3 regions of the Streptomyces sp. JNUCC 63 genome follow, and region 2 is predicted to be linked to each of the others. Evidence: riboswitches for the same ligand, from Rfam matches in the RefSeq annotation. Region 2 holds a riboswitch; each other region holds the start of a gene.
What was found. A riboswitch is a leader RNA that binds a small molecule or an ion and turns the genes downstream of it on or off. The one in region 2 is predicted to bind S-adenosylmethionine.

Region 1: it holds a riboswitch for S-adenosylmethionine, as region 2 does, so the genes downstream of both, thrC (threonine synthase) here and ACX25U_RS38050 (hypothetical protein) in region 2, are expected to answer to the same signal.
Region 3: it holds a riboswitch for S-adenosylmethionine, as region 2 does, so the genes downstream of both, ACX25U_RS26475 (aminotransferase class V-fold PLP-dependent enzyme) here and ACX25U_RS38050 (hypothetical protein) in region 2, are expected to answer to the same signal.

The regions. Positions count from the first base shown of each region.
Region 1 is NZ_CM135963.1:4,255,242-4,263,399, reverse strand. It holds gene ACX25U_RS19695 (hypothetical protein) at 1-175, shown strand, start outside; gene ACX25U_RS19690 (NADH:flavin oxidoreductase) at 232-1,380, opposite strand; gene groL (chaperonin GroEL) at 1,580-3,202, opposite strand; gene ACX25U_RS19680 (cold-shock protein) at 3,473-3,676, opposite strand; gene ACX25U_RS19675 (MoaD/ThiS family protein) at 4,123-4,398, opposite strand; gene thrC (threonine synthase) at 4,398-5,681, opposite strand; SAM riboswitch class I at 5,699-5,876, opposite strand; gene ACX25U_RS19665 (glucosyl-3-phosphoglycerate synthase) at 6,008-6,952, shown strand; gene ACX25U_RS19660 (alpha,alpha-trehalose-phosphate synthase (UDP-forming)) at 7,062-8,158, shown strand, end outside.
Region 2 is NZ_CM135963.1:8,170,154-8,176,540, reverse strand. It holds gene ACX25U_RS38075 (hypothetical protein) at 1-246, shown strand, start outside; gene ACX25U_RS38070 (IS3 family transposase) at 241-1,233, opposite strand; gene ACX25U_RS38065 (hypothetical protein) at 1,266-1,649, opposite strand; gene ACX25U_RS38060 (IS110 family RNA-guided transposase) at 1,955-3,307, shown strand; gene ACX25U_RS38055 (group II intron maturase-specific domain-containing protein) at 3,377-3,742, shown strand; gene ACX25U_RS38050 (hypothetical protein) at 4,162-5,229, opposite strand; SAM riboswitch class IV at 5,286-5,395, opposite strand; gene ACX25U_RS38045 (DUF3293 domain-containing protein) at 5,591-6,103, shown strand; gene ACX25U_RS38040 (hypothetical protein) at 6,176-6,385, shown strand.
Region 3 is NZ_CM135963.1:5,755,307-5,763,464, forward strand. It holds gene ctaE (aa3-type cytochrome oxidase subunit III) at 211-822, shown strand; gene qcrC (cytochrome bc1 complex diheme cytochrome c subunit) at 884-1,693, shown strand; gene qcrA (cytochrome bc1 complex Rieske iron-sulfur subunit) at 1,690-2,757, shown strand; gene qcrB (cytochrome bc1 complex cytochrome b subunit) at 2,754-4,391, shown strand; gene trpD (anthranilate phosphoribosyltransferase) at 4,537-5,601, shown strand; SAM riboswitch class IV at 5,687-5,803, shown strand; gene ACX25U_RS26475 (aminotransferase class V-fold PLP-dependent enzyme) at 5,983-7,377, shown strand; gene ACX25U_RS26480 (Lrp/AsnC family transcriptional regulator) at 7,521-7,802, opposite strand; gene ACX25U_RS26485 (rhomboid family intramembrane serine protease) at 7,799-8,158, opposite strand, start outside.

The DNA.
Region 1 (8,158 bases), 3.9 Mb from region 2:
GTGCGGAACCCCGCGGCGGGACCGGCGCGAGGCGGAGCTGTTCATCGCCGCCCAGCGCCGGGGACCGCACGCCGCGACGGCCTACCGGCTCGTGCACGAGTTCACCGACTACGAGGTGGTACGGATCTGGGGCCACCCCGTGCGGGTCGACATCGAGCCGATGGGCAACCTGTAGGGCTGCCCGCTGCCGGTTGCCGCACTTCCCCCGGCCCCCGGCCCCGGCCCCTCGGCTCAGCTGAGCGTCTGCAGCGACGCCGCGTCGTACGGCTTGAGCTCGTCGAACCGGCCGCCGAGGACCTTCGCCGCCCACTCGGGGTCCTGCAGCAGCGCGCGGCCCACGGCCACCAGGTCGAACTCGTCGCGCTCCATGCGGTCCAGCAGGTTGTCCAGGCCGCTGAGCGCCGCGCCCTCCCCCTGGAACGCCCTCATGAAGTCGCCGTTCAGGCCGACCGAACCGACGGAGATGACCTGCTTGCCCGTCAGCTTCTTCGTCCAGCCCGCGAGGTTGAGGTCCGAGCCTTCGAACTCGGGCAGCCAGTAGCGGCGCGTGGAGGCGTGGAAGACGTCCACGCCGGCCGTCGCGAGCGGGGACAGGATCGCCTCGAGCTCCTCCGGGGTCTCGGCCAGGCGGGCGTCGTAGACGTCCCCCTTCCACTGCGAGTACCGGAAGACGACGGGGAACTCGGGCGAGACGGACTCGCGGACCGCGGCCACGATCTCGGCGGCGAACTTCGTCCGGGCCACCGCATCGCCCCCGTAGGCGTCGGTGCGGCGGTTGGTGCCGGACCAGAGGAACTGGTCGATCAGATAGCCGTGGGCGCCGTGCAGTTCCACGCCGTCGAAGCCGATGCGCTCCGCGGCGGCGGCCGCCTCGGCGAACGCGCCGATGACGTCGTCGATGTCGGCCCGGGTCATCGCCTTGCCGGTGACCTCAAACTCGCCGACGCGCAGTCCGGAGGGGCCGACCGGCGGCGCGTCCGGGAACGGCGGCCGGTTCGGCTCGCGGACCATGCCGATGTGCCACAGCTGCGGCATGATCGCGCCGCCCGCCGCGTGCACGGCCTCGGCGACCCTCGCCCAGCCCGCGAGCTGCTCCTCGCCGTGGAACCGCGGCACCCGGCTGCTCCCACCGGCCGAGTCGTGCCCCACGTACGTGCCTTCGGTGACGATCAGCCCGACACCGGCGGCGGCGCGGCGGGCGTAGTACGACAGCACGTCCTCGCCCGGGACGCCGCCCGGCGAGAACATTCGGGTCATCGGCGCCATCACGATCCGGTTGGGGACGGTGAGGCCGTTCAGCGTGACGGAGCGGGAGAGGATCCGTGCCGCGCGGGAGGCGGACTCGGACCCGGACGCGGGCTCCGGAGCGGTGACGGTCACGTTGGGGCTCCTTGGAATCGGTCGATACCGAGTGGTATGTGCACACGCATGAATTGCGCGCACCGGCGTCAACCGCCTTGCCCGCCAAGGCATTCCACCGCTTGCCGGCTGTGACCCGGAACACGCCGAGGGCGGCACCCCCTGCTTCCAGGGAGTGCCGCCCTCGGTACGTGAAGGACGGATCCGATCCTCGAAAGGATCAGAAGTCCATGTCACCGCCCGGCATGCCGCCGCCGGCCGGCGCGGCGGCCTTCTCCGGCTTGTCGGCGATGACGGCCTCGGTGGTGAGGAACAGCGCGGCGATGGAGGCGGCGTTCTGCAGCGCGGAACGGGTCACCTTCGCCGGGTCGATGATGCCCTCGGCGATCATGTCGACGTACTCGCCGGTGGCGGCGTTCAGACCGTGACCGACGGTCAGGTTGCGCACCTTCTCCACGACGACGCCGCCCTCGAGACCACCGTTGACGGCGATCTGCTTCAGCGGGGCCTCCAGGGCCAGCTTCACGGCGTTGGCGCCGGTCGCCTCGTCACCCTCGAGCTCCAGCTTCTCGAAGACCTGGGAGGCCTGCAGCAGGGCCACGCCACCACCGGCGACGATGCCCTCCTCGACGGCCGCCTTGGCGTTGCGCACGGCGTCCTCGATGCGGTGCTTGCGCTCCTTGAGCTCCACCTCGGTGGCGGCACCGGCCTTGATGACCGCGACGCCGCCGGCGAGCTTGGCCAGACGCTCCTGCAGCTTCTCGCGGTCGTAGTCGGAGTCGCTGTTCTCGATCTCGGCGCGGATCTGGTTCACACGGCCCGCGACCTGGTCGGCGGAGCCGGCACCGTCGACGATGGTGGTCTCGTCCTTGGTGATGACGACCTTGCGGGCGCGACCCAGGAGGTCCAGGGTCGCGTTCTCCAGCTTGAGGCCGACCTCCTCGGAGATGACCTCGCCGCCCGTGAGGATGGCGATGTCGCCGAGCATGGCCTTGCGGCGGTCGCCGAAGCCCGGGGCCTTGACGGCGACGGACTTGAAGGTGCCGCGGATCTTGTTGACGACCAGGGTCGACAGGGCCTCGCCCTCGACGTCCTCGGCGATGATCAGCAGCGGCTTGCCCGACTGCATGACCTTCTCCAGCAGCGGGAGCAGGTCCTTGACCGAGGAGATCTTGGAGTTGGCGATGAGGATGTACGGGTCCTCGAGCGACGCCTCCATGCGCTCCATGTCGGTCGCGAAGTAGGCGGAGATGTAGCCCTTGTCGAAGCGCATGCCCTCGGTGAGCTCGAGCTCCAGACCGAAGGTCTGCGACTCCTCGACGGTGATGACGCCTTCCTTGCCGACCTTGTCCATGGCCTCGGCGATGAGCTCGCCGATCTGGGTGTCGGCGGCGGAGATGGAGGCGGTGGAGGCGATCTGCTCCTTGGTCTCGACCTCCTTGGCCTGGTCGAGCAGGGCGGCGGAGACGGCCTCGACGGCCTTCTCGATACCGCGCTTGAGAGCCATCGGGTTGGCACCGGCGGCGACGTTGCGCAGGCCCTCCTTGACCAGGGCCTGGGCGAGCACGGTCGCGGTGGTCGTACCGTCACCGGCGACGTCGTCCGTCTTCTTGGCGACTTCCTTGACCAGCTCGGCGCCGATCTTCTCGTACGGGTCCTCGAGCTCGATCTCCTTGGCGATGGAGACACCGTCGTTGGTGATCGTGGGGGCGCCCCACTTCTTCTCGAGGACGACGTTGCGGCCCTTGGGGCCGAGGGTCACCTTGACGGCGTCCGCGAGCTGGTTCATGCCGCGCTCGAGGCCGCGCCGCGCCTCCTCGTCGAACGCGATGATCTTGGCCATGTGAAGTGGTCCCTCCAGGACTGGGGGTGATTCCTTCGGACCGCGCCCGCGCCCGCGACGGACGGCTCGCCGGCCGGTGGTTCCTTGCCCCACCCGGCCCGCGGGCCTCACCGACCCGGTCCTTCGTTGTCACTCTCACCTTCAGAGTGCTAACGCCAATGATTAGCACTCGGCATGGTCGAGTGCAAGCGCCTGAGGGGGATCAGCCCGGGGCGAACAGGACGAAGGGCCCACACCCCTCGAGGCGTGGGCCCTTCGCGTGAAGAACGTTCAGGCGGTGACGCGCACCATGTCGGCCTGCGGGCCCTTCTGACCCTGCGAGATCTCGAACTCGACCCGCTGGCCCTCTTCCAGCGTGCGGTAGCCGTCCATCTGGATCGCGCTGTAGTGGACGAAGACGTCCGCACCACCGTCGACCGCGATGAAGCCGTACCCCTTCTCCGCGTTGAACCACTTGACGGTGCCCTGAGCCATGCCTAACTCCCCTATTACTGGCCCTTGCACAGATCCACACTTCGCGGACCCGGGTCAGACCTCACCCCCCATGGATTGGGGGCGTGCGCCGGAACGCGTCGACCGCGGCTGAATGTATCTGTCCAACTGCCGTCTGCAACAGGTCAATCGGACGAGAAATCTGGATGTGCGCGGTCCGGAATATGGTGAGGATTCGCCCGAATTCAAGGCAACTCGGGCCCCACAAACAAGGCAAATGCCACAAAAAGCCCGCACACTTTGGCTACTTCTCGTCGGGCGTGCGGCAGGAATTCATGGCTCCGGATCCGGGGATCAGGGGCGTGTTCCCCAACTCTACCGCGCTCAATCACACAGAATTGCCCCCTCCGCTTCTCTCACGGAGGGGGCAGTTCGGTGGACTCTCGGTGACGGACGTCACCGAGGGCGACGAGCGTCCGCGGGGACGGTCAGCCGCCGGCGACGGCCGGGATGATCGAGACGCCCGCGCCGTCCGGCGTGGCCGTCCCGAGCCCCTGCTCGAACCGGACGTCGTCGTCGTTGACGTAGACGTTGACGAAGCGGCGCAGCTTGCCCTGGTCGTCCAGGACGCGGGCGGCGATGCCCGTGTGGTTCTTCTCCAGGTCGGAGATGACCTCACCGAGGGTCGTCCCCTCGGCACTGACCTCGGCCCGGCCGCCGGTGTAGGGGCGAAGGATGGTGGGGATGCGAACGGTCACGCTCATTACAGGCCAGCCTCTCGGAAGGAGTCCAGGGTCGGACGGATCGTCGCGGTGAGGCCGGTGCCCGCCACCGCGTCCAGCGTCTTCAGGCCGTCGCCGGTGTTGAGGACGACGGTGGTCTTCGTCGGGTCGAGGGCGCCGGCCTCGATCAGCTTCTTCGTCACGCCGACCGTCACACCGCCGGCCGTCTCCGCGAAGATGCCCTCGGTGCGGGCGAGCAGCTTGATGGCGTCCACGACCTGCTCGTCCGTCACATCCTCCACCGCACCGCCCGTTCGGCGCGCGATGTCCAGGACGTACGGGCCGTCCGCGGGGTTGCCGATGGCGAGCGACTTGGCGATGGTGTCCGGCTTCTGCGGCCGTACGACGTCGTGGCCGGCCTTGAAGGCGGCGGACACCGGGGAGCAGCCCTCCGCCTGCGCGCCGAAGATCTTGTACGGCTTGTCCTCGACCAGACCGAGCCTGATCAGCTCCTGCAGGCCCTTGTCGACCTTGGTGAGCTGCGAGCCGGAGGCGATCGGGACGACGATCTGGTCGGGCAGCTTCCAGCCGAGCTGCTCGCAGATCTCGTACGCCAGCGTCTTGGAGCCCTCGGCGTAGTACGGCCGCAGATTGACGTTGACGAAGCCCCAGCCCTCGCCGGCCGGGTCGCCGATCAGCTCGGAGCAGAAGCGGTTCACGTCGTCGTAGTTGCCCTCGATGCCGACGAGCTCGCCGCCGTAGACCGCGGCCATGACGACCTTGCCCTGCTCCAGGTCGTGCGGGATGAACACGCAGGAGCGGAGGCCGGCGCGGGCGGCGGCGGCGCCGACGGCGCCGGCGAGGTTGCCGGTGGAGGAGCAGGACAGGGTGGTGAAGCCGAAGGCGCGCGCCGCCTCCAGCGCCTGGGCGACCACGCGGTCCTTGAAGGAGTGCGTCGGGTTGCCGGAGTCGTCCTTGACGAAGAGCTTGCCGGCGTCGACACCGAGCTCGCGGGCGAGGCGGTCGGCCTGGACGAGCCTGGTCCAGCCCGGGTTGAGGTTCGGCTTGCCGGCCACGTCCGCGGGGACGGGCAGCAGCGGCGCGTAGCGCCAGATGTTCGCGGGGCCCGCCTCGATCCTCTTGCGCAGCTCCTCGGTGCCGTAGGCCGAGAAGTCGTAGGCGATCTCCAGCGGGCCGAAACACTCCTCGCAGGCGAAGACCGGGCCGAGGGGGACGCGGTGACCGCACTCGCGGCAGCTCAGGGCCGCGGCGGGGCCGAGGTCGACGGTGGAGTCGGTGTTGCTTGCAACAGTCTGCACAGCCATGGAGGCGAGGCCCTTTCTCCTCATCTTCCTCACGACGCATCTCGCCGTGAGACGGATTTGGCACCTTCCCTAGCCGGGAGCCTCGCGAAGACGATCGACAGCGATCAGTGATCACCGATCAGCGGTCTACGAGAACCGGCTGGAGGGTTGCCGGGGCTTCATCGGGCCGTGTCCCTCTGCCCCTCTGGATGAGCTGTATGCGGTTGTAAGGCGGCGGCGACCCCCGGCATGCGATGGTCATCCGCGTTGCTCAAGACTGTAACCGAAGGCTACGACCATTGAGATGGTCGTCCGAACCGCGAGACAACCGTGAGGAGCCGCAGACCGTGCTGGAAGAAGTCGAGCGCTGGCTCGCCACCCGCTCCTGGTCCGTGGCCGACCGACCGCTGCGCCGGGTCCTGGCCGCCAAGCAGCGCACCGGCCAGACGGTCTCCGTCGTGCTGCCCGCGCTGAACGAGGAGGAGACGGTCGGCGACATCGTCGCCGTCATCCGGCGCGACCTCGTGGAGGGGGCACCGCTCGTGGACGAGATCGTCGTCGTCGACTCCGGCTCCACCGACCGCACCTCCGAGGTGGCCGCCGCCGCGGGCGCGCGGGTCGTGCACCGTGACGTGATCCTGCCGCGCCTGCCGGCGGTGCCCGGCAAGGGCGAGGTGCTGTGGCGCTCCCTGCTCGTCACCCGCGGGGACATCATCTGCTTCGTCGACGCCGACCTCAGGGAGTTCTCCTCCGACTTCGTCACCGGCATCGTGGGCCCGCTGCTCACCGAACCCGGCGTCGACCTGGTCAAGGCCATGTACGACCGCCCCCTGGGGGATGCGGCCGGGCAGGGCGGGCGGGTCACCGAGCTGATGGCGCGCCCGCTGCTCAACATGCACTGGCCGCAGCTGGCCGGCTTCGTGCAGCCGCTCGGCGGCGAGTACGCGGCCCGCCGCTCGCTGCTCGAACAGCTGCCGTTCCCCGTCGGCTACGGCGTCGAGCTCGGCATGCTGGTCGACGCGCTGCACCTGGTGGGCCTGGACGCCCTCGCCCAGGTCGACGTCGGCGTGCGCAGGCACCGGCACCAGGACGGGCAGGCGCTCGGCCGGATGGCCGCCGCGATCTACCGCACCGCCCAGCTGCGCCTGGCCCGCGGTCACCTCGTCCGCCCGTCCCTCACCCAGTTCGAGCGCGGCGAGGACGGCTTCGAGCCGCGGACGTACTCCGTGGACACCGAGGAGCGGCCGCCCATGGCCGAGATCGCGGAGTACGCGGCCCGGAAGGTGGCGTAGGACCGCGGGGTGCGGGCCGTGGCGCAAAACCCCGGCCTGGTCGTGTACGGCCGTCTACGAAGCGGAACCGTACGTTTGAGCGTTTCCGGGCCGGGCTAGGTTGAGGACCATGGCTTCAACGCACGGTGCCGAGGTGCTGGTCGCGTCCAATCGCGGCCCGGTTTCGTACGAGGTACGCCCCGACGGCGCGGCCGGCTCGCTCCACGCCAAACGCGGGGGCGGAGGGCTGGTCTCCGGGCTGTCCGCGATCGGTCCGGACGCGGGCGCGGTCTGGGTGTGCGCCGCGCTGAGCGACGCCGACCGGGAGGCGGTACGCCGCTACGAGGGCGGGCGCCGGCTGCCCTCCGAGGCGACCGGCGGGCAGCAGGTGCGGATGCTCGACATCGACGCGGACGTGTTCTCCGACGCGTACAACGGCATCGCCAACTCGGTGCTGTGGTTCGTCCACCACATGCTCTACCAGACCCCGCTGGAGCCGGTCTTCGACGCGGAGTTCCGCCGCCGGTGGGCGTCGTACGAGGCCTACAACCGGGCCTTCGCCCAGGCGCTGGCGGAGGAGGCGGCCGAGGGCGCGGCCGTGATCGTGCAGGACTACCACCTGACGCTCGTACCGGGCATGCTGCGCGACTTCCGGCCGGATGTACGGATCGGGCACTTCTCGCACACGCCGTGGGCGCCGGTGGACTACTTCCGGATGCTCCCCGACGACATCGCCGAGCAGGTGCTGCGCGGGATGCTGGGCGCGGACCGGCTGGGCTTCCTCACCCAGCGGTGGGCGGACGCCTTCGCCGGCTGCTGCGACGCCCTTGTCGGCGGGCTCGGCGGCACCCGGATCGGGGTGCACGGGCTGGGCGCGGACGCCGAGTTCCTGCGGGAGCGGTCGCAGCGGGCCGACGTCGAGGAGTGGATGGCGGTGCTGCGCGAGGAGATCGGCGCGGCTCCGGACGGGGGCGCGCGCAGGACGATCGTGCGGGTGGACCGGACGGAGCTGTCCAAGAACATCGTGCGGGGGCTGCTCGCCTACCGGCAGCTGCTGGAGGAGCGGCCTCAGTGGCGCGAACGGGTGGTGCATCTCGCGTTCGCGTATCCGTCGCGGCAGGACCTCGCGGTGTACCGGGAGTACACCGCCGAGGTGCGGCGGGTGGCGGAGGAGATCAACGAGCGGTACGGGACGGCTGGGTGGCGGCCGGTGGTGCTGCACGTCAG
Region 2 (6,387 bases):
GCTGAGGTCCTGCGCGAGGAGATCGCCGGATTCCTCTCTGTGATGGGCCTGCGCCTGTCACCGGAGAAGACTCTGATCACCCACATCGACGAGGGCCTCGACTTCCTCGGATGGCACATCCAGCGCCACCGCAAGCGAGGCACGTCCAAGCAGTACGTCTACACCTATCCCGCACGCAAGGCCGTGCAGGCTGTGACGGGCAAGGCGGTAGCTGTCAAGTCAAATGAAACGAATGTGCAGCTATGAACTGTGTTGCTGTGGTTCGCTTCGTCGGGCGGGGTCGTTGATCCACGCCTGCTGGGGAATCTTCGGCGGCACCGGCTGGCGGTTGAAGCGTTCGGGATGCTGCTCGAACGCGACTGTGAGGGTGGCCGCCCGTTGCTCGCGGACGAGTTCGGCGGTGCCGAAGTGGACGCTGGCGGGGGCGTGGTAGCCGATCCCGGAATGCCGGTGGACGTGGTTGTAGTGCGAGACGAACGCGTCCATCCACTCCCGCGCATGGGCGAGGGAATCGAAGCGTTCGGGGTAGTCCGACTGGTACTTCGTGGTGCGGAACTGGCTCTCGCTGAACGGGTTGTCGTTGCTGACCCTGGGCCTGGAGTGGCTCCGGGTCACGCCGAGATCGAGGAGCATCTGGGAGACCTGCCTGGAGGTCATCGAGGTGCCGCGGTCGGCGTGCACGGTGTGCGGCACGATGCCGTTGCGGTCGATCGCCTCACGGATCAACTCCTCTGCCCGCGCGGCAGATTCGGCCGCCTCGACGGTGTGCCCGACGGCGTAGCGGGAGTAGATGTCGAGGATCACGTAGCCGTGGTACCAGATCCCCTTCGCCGGGCCGGCCAGGCGCGTTATGTCCCAGCTCCATACCTGCGAGGGACCGTCGGCCACGAGCTCGGGAACCGTGCGGGGCGGGTGGGTGGCCTGACGACGGCGTTCGCCGTCCTGCCCGGCCTCCTTCAGGATCCGGTACATGGTGCGCTCGGAGCAGTGATAGCGGCCCTCGTCCAGCTCACGGGCGTAGATCTGCGCGGGCGGCAGGTCCACGTACTCGGGCCGGTTCATCAACGCCAGCACTGCCTGCCGTTCGGCGTCCGACAAGGCGTTGACCGGTGCCGGCCTCGGTGTCCTGGGTCCGGGCGGGGCCGGGTTCAGCCGCCGGTGGTGGGTGGCTCGGGAACGTCCGGTGATCCGGCACGCGGCCACGATGCCCAGGTACGGGGCCAGTTCCTCCACGGCCTCGTGGAGGAGAGGCTCCAGGGCGTCCTTCAGTCCGCGCTCTCGGAGAGTGCTTCCAAGAGCGCGTGAGTTTTTCCCAGCACATCCAGCGCGGCATCCCGCTTTGCAACCTCCTTCTCCAGCCGCTCCACCTGCCGCCGCAGTTTGTCGTTCTCGGCTTCGGCGGGGTGCCTCTTCGGGCGGGTGGGGCTGGTGCGGTGGTCGGTCAGCTTCTCCAGCGCGCCGGCGTCTCTGGCCTGGCGCCACTCGATGACGTGGGAGTGGTACAGCCTCTCCCGGCGCAGAATCGCGCCCTTTTCCCCGGCGGGGGCGGCGTCGTACTCGGCGACGATGCGCAGCTTGTACTCGGCCGAGAAGCGGCGCCGCTTCGGCCGCGGCGCGGGATCCTGCTCGGAAGGATTGGTGCTGGTCATGCGGGTGATGCTCCTGTCGTGCCCGCCCACAATATCTGATCATTTTGGGGCGTCTCACCCAACGGTGTCAGAGTCCCTCATATCCCCTGCGGGGACGCCTCACAGGCGTGAAAATGGGCCGTGGTGGCCGCCCGTCGACGTCGCTCCCTCTTTGGGACAGTGAGCCCGGGACAGAGTCTGGCGCCGGGGCCGGCCGGAGGGGCCGCGCACTGTCGCCTTCGAGCACGCCGTTCAGATTCTCGTTTTCCCCTCACGGCCCTGCGGGTGGCTGCCGCCCGCAGGGCCGTGTGAGGGAGGGGACGTGGATGGACGAGTCCGAGGCGGTCGACCAGACAGCGGAACTGGTGGAGCGAGTCGCCGCGATCGATGTGGCCAAGGCATCCGGGATGCTGTGCCTGCGTCTGCCGCACGAAAGGATCGAGGGACGCCGCACCCAGCGGGTGTGGAACGTGGGCGCGACCACGAACGCCATTCTGGAACTGGGCGATCACCTGCTCTGCCAGGGCGTCACCCGGGTGGTCATGGAGGCGACGGGCAGCTACTGGAAGTCGTGGTTCTACCTCCTCGAAGCCCGCGGCCTGGAATGCTGGCTGGTCAACGCCCGCGACGTCAAGAACGTCCCGGGCCGCCCCAAGACCGACAAACTCGACGCGGTGTGGCTGTGCAAGCTCGCCGAACGGGGCATGCTCCGGCCTTCCTTCGTGCCGCCCAAGCCGATCCGGGAACTGCGCGACCTGACCCGACTCCGCTCGGTCTTCATCAGCGAACGCAGCCGTAACAGGCAGCGCATCGAGAAGGTGCTGGAGGACGCACAGATCAAACTCTCGTCGGTGGCCACCAACCTCTTCGGCGTCTCGGGACGCGCCATGCTGGAGGCGCTGATCGATGGGGAGCGAAGTCCGCAAGCACTGGCCGGTCTCGCCCGTGGCCGGCTGGTCTCCAAGCACGATGCGCTGGTGGAGGCACTGACCGGCCAGTTCGACGATCACCATGCCTACCTGTGCCGGCTGCTGCTGGAAACCATCGACCGGATCACCGTCCAGGTGGACGAGCTGTCGCAGCGGATCACCGCCCAGCTCGCCGGGATCCGTCTGCCGGAGGCGGACGGGGGCACAGGCCGGCCCCGCGGTGCCCCGGGCGGTACCGGCGGGGCGGACCTGTTATCGCTGGTCGAGCGTCTGGACGAGATCCCCGGGATCGGCCGGACTGCAGCCGAGGTGATCGTTGCTGAACTCGGCCCGGACATGCGAGTCTTCCCGACCTCCGGCCACCTGGTGTCGTGGGCCAAGCTCGCGCCTCGCACGATCCAGTCCGGCGGCAAGAACACCTCGGGGCCCACCGGGCACGGCAACCCGTGGCTCAAGGGGATGATCGGGGAAGCGGCGATGGCCGCGGCCCGAACCGACACCTTCCTCGGAGCCCGCTACCGCAGACTCGTCAAACACCGGGGACACAAGAAGGCCATCGTCGCGGTGGCCCGGTCGATGCTGGTGATCGTCTGGCACATCATCAACGATCCCGCCGCCCGCTTCGAAGACCTCGGGCCCGACCATCACCAACGCCTGGCCAACCCCGTCCGCAAGACCCAAGCCCTCGTCCGCCAGCTCCAGACCCTCGGCCACCAGGTCACCCTCACCCCCGTGGAAGCTGTGGGCTGAGCACCACAACCGCTCCAAGCCCGTCCGCCCGGCTGGCGCCGAACGGACGCTGCCGCCTGCCCCGCTGATCTGGGATTTTCCGTTCAGAGGGAGGTCAGGACACTCTGCCGACAGATGGACACGAGCCAGCCGCTCGATGCCCTGTTGCGCCAGCTCAATCCGGCGCTCGAGGGCTGGTGCGTCTACTTCCGCCCCGGCGTGTCCAGTGCCTCCTTCGGCTACCTGAGCTACTACACGTGGCAACAGGTCGGCCGATGGCTGCGCCGCAAACACCGCCGGTCCAGCTGGAAGGACCTGCGCCGCCGCTACTACAAGGGCGGTGTCTGGTGGCCGGCCTCGGAGGAACGATCACTGTTCAATCCGGCGAAAGTAGGCACGACACGCTACCGATACCGGGGAGCGAAGATCCCAACTCCCTGGCTGGTCACGGGATGAGGACTCACAGAAGCCCATGACAGGGCTTGTGGAGCGCCCGGTGCCCGGAAACGGGCACGCCGGGTGCGGGAAGCGGCCCGGGGAAACGGGCCGGTCGGAAGACCGGAACCGCGCCCCGGACCGACTTCACAGTCCGCCGTGCCCCTCGGTTCCTCGACACAGGGCCTGACCAAGCACCTCGTCGCCCTCGGCCTGTGCGTCTGCGCAGGGATCCTGATGGCTCTTCAGGAATCCCGAAGGTCCATCACGATCTACGCTGATCCATCGCTCCCGTCTGCCGGGCTGACCTGCGGCAACGGGAGATGAAAGCCAGGACGAACCCGCGGGATGTCGCATACTCGGGAGCTGCTCGCTCTCCGCCCTTCGGCTGGACGGAAACAACAGGGCACAGGACACCGCGGCCTGGGGCCGTCAGTCGCTCACAGCTCGGCCAGAGGCACGTGGCAGCGTGTCCAGTGGACGCTCCAGTCGCCATCGAGCGGGGTGTAGCCGGCCTCCCGCACCCGTTCCGTCGCTTGTTCCAGGTGGCTCCGCAGTTCTTCGAGACTGCCGCTGCCCGGCTCCTTGCTGCCGGGATCCAACTCCAGCTGGAGGTACATGACGTGGTCCTCTCCCCGGTGCTCCGCGGTGAACTCGACGGTGTAATAGCCGTCGCTGCCCTGGCTGTAGATGCACACGTAGTGCTGCGTGATCTCGTCCGGATCGAAGCCGTACTGTTCGAACACTTCAAGGGTCTCGTACGGCGGGTTCGTGACGTCGCACGAGCTGGAGGACCACTGGATCTGCCATGGGCCGTCCGGGGCCCATCCCTCCCTTTCCAGCCTTGCCCGGGCGAGTTCGGTGAGGGTGGTGAGCGTTTCGAACCAATCTCCGTCGGTGTACGAGCTGATGTCGCCGCCCAGGTGATAGGCCGACTCCTTCCCCGTTCCTTCGGTGAAGTCGTCCACGACCGTCAGAACGCAGCCGGCGTCCTCCTGGTACTCCACCTTCGCGTACCGCCGCTTGTCCTCCTCGTCTCCCCAGCGGGTGCCGGGCATGCCGGCACCCGTCCGGGCAGCTGTTCCGTCGGCCTCCTCGCCCTCCGCAGACACCGGGTCCGGCTCCTGCGGCCCGACGGGTGCGCGCCGGCGAGGATTGGGGCAGACCGACTCCAACCGGGCCTTTCCGATACGGCTGCTGGCCAGCGACCCGGGAACGCGATCCCCCTGGCTGACAGCACGTGCCTGAAGGGGTCGGTCCGCGCTGCGGTAGAAGGCGACGTCGAATCCGCTGTCGAGCCACTGGTCGAAGATCTCGTCCGTTCCTGGCCGGCCGGAGCCGCTCGCCTCGGCCGTGCAGAACAGCGCCCGGGCAGCGTCAAGGCCGATGGTCACCAGGCCCGCGCGGCCCGGCTCTGCGACTGCGGACACGGCGGGTTCGGGCGTCGGCTCAGGCTTCTGGGCCTGCCGCCCCATCGGCACTTCGGGGATCGCGTCGGAAACGGGCACGGGCGGTCAACCCTCCGGAGTCGATGGACCCCGGTAGTGCACGTCCGCACCCCGGTGATCTGCGGTTTCCCAACGCACCGCGCGCTGGGCCGGTCGTCACCCGGGGCATCCGCGGCGAGCCGGATGTCGTCCAGCAAGCCGGGGCTTGACGCTGGAACTCGTGACCGGGCGCGAAGCTAACACCCGTCCGGATCTTGCACAATGTGATCCACGACGCTTTGCCCCTTGACCGGTGGTGTGGCATCGTTCCGCTCGGTCACGACGCCGATCGCGCCGAGGACCGGCTCCCACGGCCCTGTGGGAGCGAGCACCGATCTCCCTGCCGGTGGGTAAGGGGGTCCTTCGTCCACAGGAGGCCCTCATGCAGGTCACCGACGCCGCGACCACACCCCCGAACTGGGAACTCTACCGGCGGACGGTCGTCGACATCCGATTCCCGGATCGGACGGTACGGGTCGAACCGCGTCCGCGAGGCACGGCCGAGGGCCCTTTCCCCGAACTCCCGGAACCCGCCGGCACCGCCGCCCTCCACGTCGTCACGGCGTGCGACCCCCACGGCCGTCCCGCCCCCGCCGAGGACAACGCCCGCGCCCAGGCCCTGCTCCTCGACGAGCTCGACCGGCGAGGGCTCGCGTGGTGGCCCGCAGCGGGAGGCGATGCGCACGGCACGCACATCGAGCAGAGCGTCGCCATCGCCGGCCTGAACGACTCGGCGGCGCGTGAACTGGGTCGGTGCTCCGGCCAGGACGCGGTCTTCGCCTGGACCCCCGGCGCCTGGCGTCTGCTGTCCTGCGACGGCGGCGCGACGGACGTCCAGGGATGGACGGCGTTCACCAACAGGGGTTGGAGCTTCGTCACTTGGCCGCCCGCCTGACGGACCCGCGACCGGCCGCCGAAGCCCGCGAACACGCACGCCGAGACAACAGGACCAGGAACAGGAACAACGATGGGCATGTACCCCATGCGCACCCCGGACCGTTGCCCCCGATGCGGCAGGGTGCTCTCCGGTCCGCTCGCCGAGCGGGTCAGGGTCGACGGCTTCCCCGCGGAGGTGACCTACGAAACCGACCCCGTGTGCGGTGCGCGCTGGCACGTGTGGGACAAGACCTCCCCGTTGCGCCACTTGGCCCGCCCCCATGTGGACGGCACATGCTGACG
Region 3 (8,158 bases), 2.4 Mb from region 2:
TGTTCCTCCGCGTCGTTGGTCGGGGAAACCCGTCGGGAACCGTCGGGAACTCACGGGTACCGATGGCGCGGATGCTACCCCCTCCCACCCCTGGTCAACAGCGGCTGGAACAGTCCTTCGATGGGCCATACGGGGAGGGCACACCCCCCGGACACTCCGAACAGCACCCCCCGGGGTGAGGGCGGGATAAGCGACCGACATAATGTCGGCGTGGCGACAGCAACGACAGTAGATACCGGGCACGCGCACCCGTCGGTCAACCGACCGAACCTCACCAGCGTCGGAACCATCATCTGGCTGAGTTCCGAGCTGATGTTCTTCGCGGCCCTCTTCGCGATGTACTTCACCCTGCGCTCGGTGACGGGTCCGGCGCATTGGAAGGAGATGGCGGGCGCTCTCAACGTCCCCTTCTCGTCGGTGAACACCACGATCCTGGTGCTCTCCTCACTCACCTGCCAGCTCGGCGTCTTCGCCGCCGAGCGCGGGGACGTGAAGAAGCTCCGGGGCTGGTTCATCGTCACCTTCATCATGGGTGCGATCTTCATCGGTGGCCAGATCTTCGAGTACACCGAGCTGGTGAAGCACGAGGGGATCTCCATCTCCTCCGACCCCTACGGCTCGGTGTTCTACCTGACCACCGGCTTCCACGGCCTGCATGTGCTGGGCGGTCTCATCGCCTTCCTGCTGGTCCTCGGCCGCACCTACGCGGCCCGGAGGTTCACCCACGAGCAGGCGACCGCGGCCATCGTCGTGTCCTACTACTGGCACTTCGTCGATGTCGTCTGGATCGGACTCTTCGCGACGATCTACTTGATTCAGTAGCCGACGAGCCGATCCAAGTCCGCAAAGCATCGACGCAGAAGATCCTGACACCGGGGTAATCGTGAAAAAGCTCTCCGCACGACGACGCCATCCGCTGGCGGCGGTCGTCGTCCTACTCCTCGCGCTGGCGGCCACTGGGGGGCTGTACACCGCGTTCGCACCCGCGAGCAAGGCAAAGGCCGACGACACCGCCCAGTCCCTCGCCATCGAAGAGGGCAAGAAGCTCTACCTGGTCGGCTGCGCCAGCTGCCACGGCACCGGTGGTGAGGGCACCACCGACGGTCCGAGCCTGGTGGGCGTGGGCGCCGCTGCGGTCGACTTCCAGGTGGGCACCGGCCGTATGCCGGCCCAGCAGCCGGGCGCGCAGGTCCCGCGCAAGAAGGTCAAGTACACCCAGGCCGAGATCGACCAGCTCGCCGCGTACATCGCCTCGCTCGGCGCCGGCCCGGCCACGCCGACGACGAACCAGTACAACCCCGCGGGCGCGGACGCCGCCAAGGGCGGTGAGCTGTTCCGCACCAACTGCGCCCAGTGCCACAACTTCACCGGCAAGGGCGGTGCGCTGACGCACGGCAAGTACGCCCCGGAGCTGCAGGGTGTGAGCAACAAGCACATCTACGAGGCCATGCTGACCGGCCCGCAGAACATGCCTTCCTTCCCCGACAGCACGCTGACGGAGCAGAACAAGAAGGACGTCATCGCGTACCTCAACGAGGTCAACGGTGAGGAGAGCACGACCCCGGGCGGTATGGACCTGGGCGGTATCGGACCGGTCAGTGAGGGTCTGTTCGCCTGGATCTTCGGGCTGGGTTCCCTGATCGCGGTCGCCGTCTGGGTCGCCGCTCGGACCGCAAAGGCCAAGAAGTCATGAGTAGCCGAGACATTCCAGAAGAGAACCTGCCTGCAGAGCAGGCCGTCCACGAGCGCGGGCGCGGCGCGGTCTCCGTGGCGGACGAGCGGAACCCGTTCGCCGACCCGGGCCTGCCGCCCCACGAGCACCGGATCCAGGACGTCGACGAGCGGGCCGCCAAGCGGTCCGAGCGCACCGTCGCCCTGCTGTTCACGGTGTCGATGCTGGCCACCATCGGCTTCATCGCCTCGTACGTGACGATCCCGCACGACAAGTCGGTCTTCGTCTTCCCGATCGGGCGCATCAACGCGCTGAACTTCGCGCTGGGCCTGACGCTGGGCGTGGCGCTGTTCGCGATCGGCGCGGGCGCGGTCCACTGGGCCCGCACCCTGATGTCCGACGTGGAGGTCGCCGACGAGCGTCACCCGATCGAGGCGTCCCCCGAGGTCCGTGCCAAGGTCCACGCGGACTTCAAGCAGGGCGCCAAGGAGTCGGCGATCGGCCGCCGCAAGCTGATCCGCAACACGATGCTCGGCGCGCTCACCCTGGTGCCGCTGACCGGCGTCGTGCTGCTGCGCGACCTGGGCCCGCTGCCCGGGACCACCCTGCGCACCACGCGGTGGGCCAAGGGCAAGCAGTTGGTCAACATGAACACCAACCTGCCGCTGCGCCCCGAGGACATCGCGGTCGGCTCGCTCACCTTCGCCATGCCCGCGGGGCTGAAGGAGACGGACGAGGACTTCCAGACCGAGATCGCCAAGGCCGCCCTGATGGTCGTCCGGCTCCAGCCGGGCGACATCAAGGACAAGCGCGAGCTCGACTGGGGGCACGAGGGCATCGTCGCCTTCTCGAAGATCTGCACCCACGTGGGTTGCCCGATCTCCCTGTACGAGCAGCAGACGCACCACGCCCTGTGCCCGTGCCACCAGTCCACCTTCGACCTCTCCGACGGTGCCCGAGTGATCTTCGGTCCCGCCGGCCACGCCCTGCCGCAGCTGCGCATCGACGTGGACGAAAAGGGTTACCTCCAGGCGCTCGGCGACTTCGAGGAGCCTGTCGGTCCTGCATTCTGGGAGCGCGGATGAGTACAACAGCAGCGAACGAGTCCCGCTCGCGCGGGAAGGCGCCGAGCGGCGAGAGGCTCGCCGACTGGGCCGACGGCCGGCTCGGGATCTACGCCCTGGCCAAGGCCAACATGCGGAAGATCTTCCCCGACCACTGGTCGTTCATGTTGGGCGAGGTCTGCCTCTACAGCTTCATCATCATCATCCTCACGGGTGTGTACCTGACGCTGTTCTTCCACCCCTCGATGAACGAGGTGGTGTACAACGGCTCGTACGTCCCGCTGCAGGGTCAGCTGGTGAGCGAGGCGTTCAACTCGACCATGCACATCTCCTTCGACGTGCGCGGTGGTCTGCTCATCCGGCAGATCCACCACTGGGCCGCGCTGATCTTCCTGGCCGGCATGTTCGTGCACATGATGCGCGTGTTCTTCACCGGCGCGTTCCGCAAGCCGCGTGAGGTCAACTGGCTGTTCGGCTTCCTGCTGTTCGTCCTGGGCATGTTCACCGGCTTCACCGGTTACTCGCTCCCGGACGACCTGCTCTCCGGCACCGGTGTCCGCTTCATGGAGGGCGCGATCCTGTCCGTGCCGGTCGTCGGCACGTACCTGTCGTTCTTCCTCTTCGGCGGCGAGTTCCCCGGTCACGACTTCGTGGCCCGGTTCTACTCGATCCACATCCTGCTGCTGCCGGGCATCATGCTGGGCCTGCTGGTGGCCCACCTGATCCTGGTCTTCTACCACAAGCACACGCAGTTCGCGGGCCCCGGAAAGACCAACAACAACGTGGTCGGCATGCCGCTGCTGCCGGTCTACATGGCCAAGGCCGGAGGCTTCTTCTTCCTGGTCTTCGGTGTCATCGCGGTCATCTCGGCGATCGCGGAGATCAACGCGGTCTGGACCCTCGGTCCCTACCGTCCGGACCAGGTGTCCACGAACGCCCAGCCCGACTGGTACATGGGCTTCTCCGAGGGCCTGATCCGTGTGATGCCGGGCTGGGAGATCAACTTCTGGGGTCACACGCTCGTCCTGGGTGTGTTCATCCCGCTGATGATCTTCCCGCTGGTCCTGGTGGCGATCGCGGTCTACCCGTTCATCGAGGCCTGGGTCACCGGTGACAAGCGCGAGCACCACATCCTGGACCGCCCGCGCAACGCCCCGACTCGTACCGCCTTCGGCGCGGCGTGGATCTCCTGGTACTTCGTGCTGCTGGTCGGCGGCGGAAACGACCTGTGGGCCACGCACTTCCACCTGTCGATCAACGCGATCACCTGGTTCGTGCGCGTCGGCTTCTTCCTCGTGCCGGCCGTGGTGTTCGTCGTCACCAAGCGGATCTGCCTCGGCCTGCAGCGCCGCGACAAGGAGAAGGTGCTGCACGGTCGCGAGACCGGCATCATCAAGCGCCTGCCGCACGGTGAGTTCATCGAGGTCCACGAGCCGCTCAGCCAGGAGCAGCTCTACACCCTCACGGCGCACCAGCAGTACGAGCCGGCCGAGATCGGCCCGGCGGTCGACGAGAACGGCGTCGAGCGCAAGGTGGGCGTCAAGCAGAAGCTGCGCGCCAAGCTCAGCAACGCGTACTACGGCGAGGACAACCAGATCCAGAAGCCGACCGTCGAGGAGTACAAGGAGATCACGAGCGGCCACGGCCATCACTGATCGCTGACCGCTGAGCGTCGCCACGCCACGGTCGAGAGGCCCCGTCCGAACCTCGGACGGGGCCTCTCGCTGTGCGCCGGGCTGGATAGGGTGGAGTTGTTCGAGATTCGTCCCGCACTACGGGACACCGACCCAGGAGCGGCTTATGAGCGCTGTGACCCCCGCTGGAGGCGATACCGCGGCGGGCCGTTCCTGGCCCGTCCTGCTGAACGGCCTGCTGGAGGGCCGGGACCTCACCGCCGACGAGACCGCCTGGGCGATGGACCTGATCATGCGCGGCGAGGCGACCGAGGCGCAGATCGCCGGGTTCGTGGTGGCCCTGCGGGCCAAGGGCGAGACGGTGGAGGAGATCACCGGTCTGGTCCGCGCGATGTACGAGCACGCGAACGTGATCGAAGTGCCGGGCGCGGCCGTCGACATCGTCGGCACGGGCGGCGACGGCGCGAAGACGGTGAACATCTCCACGATGTCCTCGATCGTCGTGGCCGGCACGGGCGTCAGTGTCGTCAAGCACGGCAACCGGGCCGCGTCCTCCGCGTCCGGAGCCTCCGACGTGCTGGAGAAGCTCGGCGTCAATCTGGAGCTGACCCCGCAGCGGGTGGCCGAGGTGGCCCGGGAGGCCGGGATCACCTTCTGCTTCGCCGTCAAGTTCCACCCGGCGCTGCGTCACGCCGGCGCCGCACGCGGCCAGCTGGCCATCCGCACGGTGTTCAACGTGCTCGGCCCGTTGACCAACCCGGCCAGGGTGCGGGCACAGGCCGTCGGGGTCGCGGACCCGCGCATGGCGCCGGTCGTCGCCGGAGTCTTCGCCGAGCGGGGCCACTCCTCCCTGGTCTTCCGGGGCGACGACGGCCTGGACGAGCTCACCACGACCTCCACCTCCCGGGTGTGGATCGTCCGGGACGGCAAGGTCACCGAGGAGCGCTTCGACCCGCGCGACGTCGGCATCGAGCTGGTGCCCGTGGACGCCCTGCGTGGTGCGGACGCCTCCTACAACGCCGAGGTCGCCCGGCGTGTGCTGGACGGCGAGAAGGGGCCCGTACGGGACGCCGTCCTGCTGAACTCGGCGGCGGCACTGGTGGCGTTGCAGCCGGGCTCGGGCACGCTCGCCGAGCAGCTCCGGGCCGGCATGGACCGCGCGGCGGAGTCGATCGACTCCGGGGCGGCCAAGCGCACGCTGGAGCGCTGGGTGGCGGCCAGCAACGCCTGAGACGCGGCCCGTCCGACGCAAGGCGCAGTCCACGATCCGGACTGCGCCTTGCGCGTCGGAGAACGTGTGGCAGGATGCTGAACCAGGTCATGAGTGACAGCCCTTTGGCCCCGGCCGGCTGTCCGGCAACCCTCCGTCCGTGGCGGGGTGCCCCGGGTGAGGACCAGGCCGTAGGCAGCGAGGTCTACGGCAAGCGCGGACCCCTCGCGCTCCTTTGAGCGGACACCAGGGGTCCTGGGGTCGTACGAGGGAGCCTTCCGTGAGCGAGCGAATGCGTTAGGGCGTAGAGCCCCGCCTCCGCATCCCCCTTTTCACCTTTCTCCACGCTTGAGCCGCGCCTGCTCGCGTGGTGATTCCGCCTGCTTCCACGGGAGTTCACCCATGTCCGTGTCCACCGTTGCCGCCGAACAGTCCGTTTGTGCCCCGCTGCCCGTTCTGGGCGGGGATGTCACCGTCCCGCTCGTCACCGGCGGTGAGGTCACCTACGCCGCGCTCGACTACGCCGCCAGCGCGCCCGCCCTCCAGCGGGTCTGGGACGACGTGGCGGCGTACGTGCCGTACTACGGCAGCGTGCACCGCGGCGCCGGCTACCTCTCCCAGCTCTCCACCGAGCTGTTCGAGAACGCCCGGAAGACGGTCGCCGAGTTCCTCGACTGCCGCATCGAAGGCAGCTTGGGCGAAGCCCGGTCCGGCAAGGGTGGTGGGCGACGGGAGGGGGACCAGGTGGTCTTCACCCGGTCCACCACCGACTCCCTGAACCTCCTGGCCCGCGCGCTTCCGGCCGGCTGCCAGGTCTTCGTCTTCGAGACCGAGCACCACGCCGCGCTGCTGCCCTGGCAGCACGCGCGGGTCACCTGCCTGGACGCCCCGCGCACCCCGCAGCAGGCCGTACGGACGCTGGAGCTGGCCCTGGCCGACCGCGACCCCTACGGCCCGGCCCTGGTCTGTGTCACCGGAGCCTCCAACGTCACCGGCGAGCTGTGGCCCGTACGGGAACTGGCCGCCGCCGCGCACGCCCACGGCGCCCGCATCGTCCTGGACGCCGCCCAGCTCGCCCCGCACCACCCGGTGTCGGTCCGCGACCTCGACGTCGACTGGGTCGCCTTCTCGGGCCACAAGCTCTACGCCCCCTTCGGCGCGGGCGTGCTGGCCGGCCGCGCCGACTGGCTGCGCGAGGCCGAGCCGTACCTGGCGGGCGGCGGCGCCAGCCGCAGGGTCGCGCGGCGCGCCGACGGGGGAGTGGACGTCCACTGGCACGACGGCGAGGCCCGCCACGAGGCCGGCTCCCCGAACGTCATCGGCGCCTACGCCATCGCCTCGGCCTGCAAGGCACTGACCGAGGCCGGCTTCGACGCGCTGGTCGCCCGCGAGCAGCACCTGATCCGCAAGGTCCGCGAGGGCCTCGCCGAGATCCCGGAGGTGAAGACCCTGTCCCTCTTCGGCGCCGACGCCCCGAGGGTCGGCGTGATCTCCTTCGTGGTCGCGGGCTGGAACAGCTCCCACTTCGCCGCCGCGCTCTCCGCCGAGTACGGCATCGGCGTCCGCGACGGCCTCTTCTGCGCCCACCCTCTGGTCCGCACCCTGCTCGACGGCGACCCGCAGGCCCAGGGCGAGTGCGGCGGCCCCGATGCCGCCATCCGCGTCAGCTTCGGCGCGGGCACACCCGACGAGCACGTGGACCGCTTCGTGACGGCGGTGGGGGAACTGGTCGCAAACGGTGCGAAGTGGCGCTACCGCACGGAGAACGGCCGCTGCATCCCCGCGGTGGGTGAGTAACGGAAGGGGCGCGGGGCTGCGTCGATATGCGGCTCCTCCCCCAAGCTCCTGACGAGCAGGGGGGACCCCCATCGTGGGCGCGACCAGCCACGAACGACCGGCACCCGCGCACGCACCGCGCCTCGCAGACGCCTAGGCGCCCCTCACGAGTCCAGCCCGATGGCGAACGCGGCCTCGAGGTCATGCTGCGAGTACGTGCGGAAAGCGACGTGCGTGTCCGTGGCCTCCACCCCGGGGATCTTGCTGATCCGTCCCGGAATGATCTCCGCCAGATCCTCGTGCTGCCGCACCCGCACCATGGCGATCAGATCGTACGTCCCGGTCACGGAGAACACCTCGCTCACGCTGTCCAGTGAAGCGATCCGCTCGGCGATCTCGGGGATCCGGTCCACGCTGGTCTTGATGAGGACGATCGCGGTGATCACGGCTGTTTCTCTCCCTCGGGGGCCGGAGCAGGGGCGACCTTCACTCTAGTCTCCCGGCCGAATCCGGCCCACGCGCAGGCGAAGCCCAGGGCGAAGCCCACCACATGGGCCAGGTAGGCCACGCCCGGCCCCTGCGCCGCGCGCCCGGCGGCCAGCCACTGCAGGGCCGCCCAGAACGGCAGCACCACCCACGCGGGGAACCGCAGCGGCAGGAAGAACAGGAACGGGAAGAGACTGGTCACCCTGGCCCGGGGGAACAGGTAGAGAAACGCGCCGAGGACCGCCGAGATCGCTCCCGAGGCCCCCACCAGGGACTGCCCGGAGGCGGTGTTGGCGGCCGCGTAGCCCACCAGGGC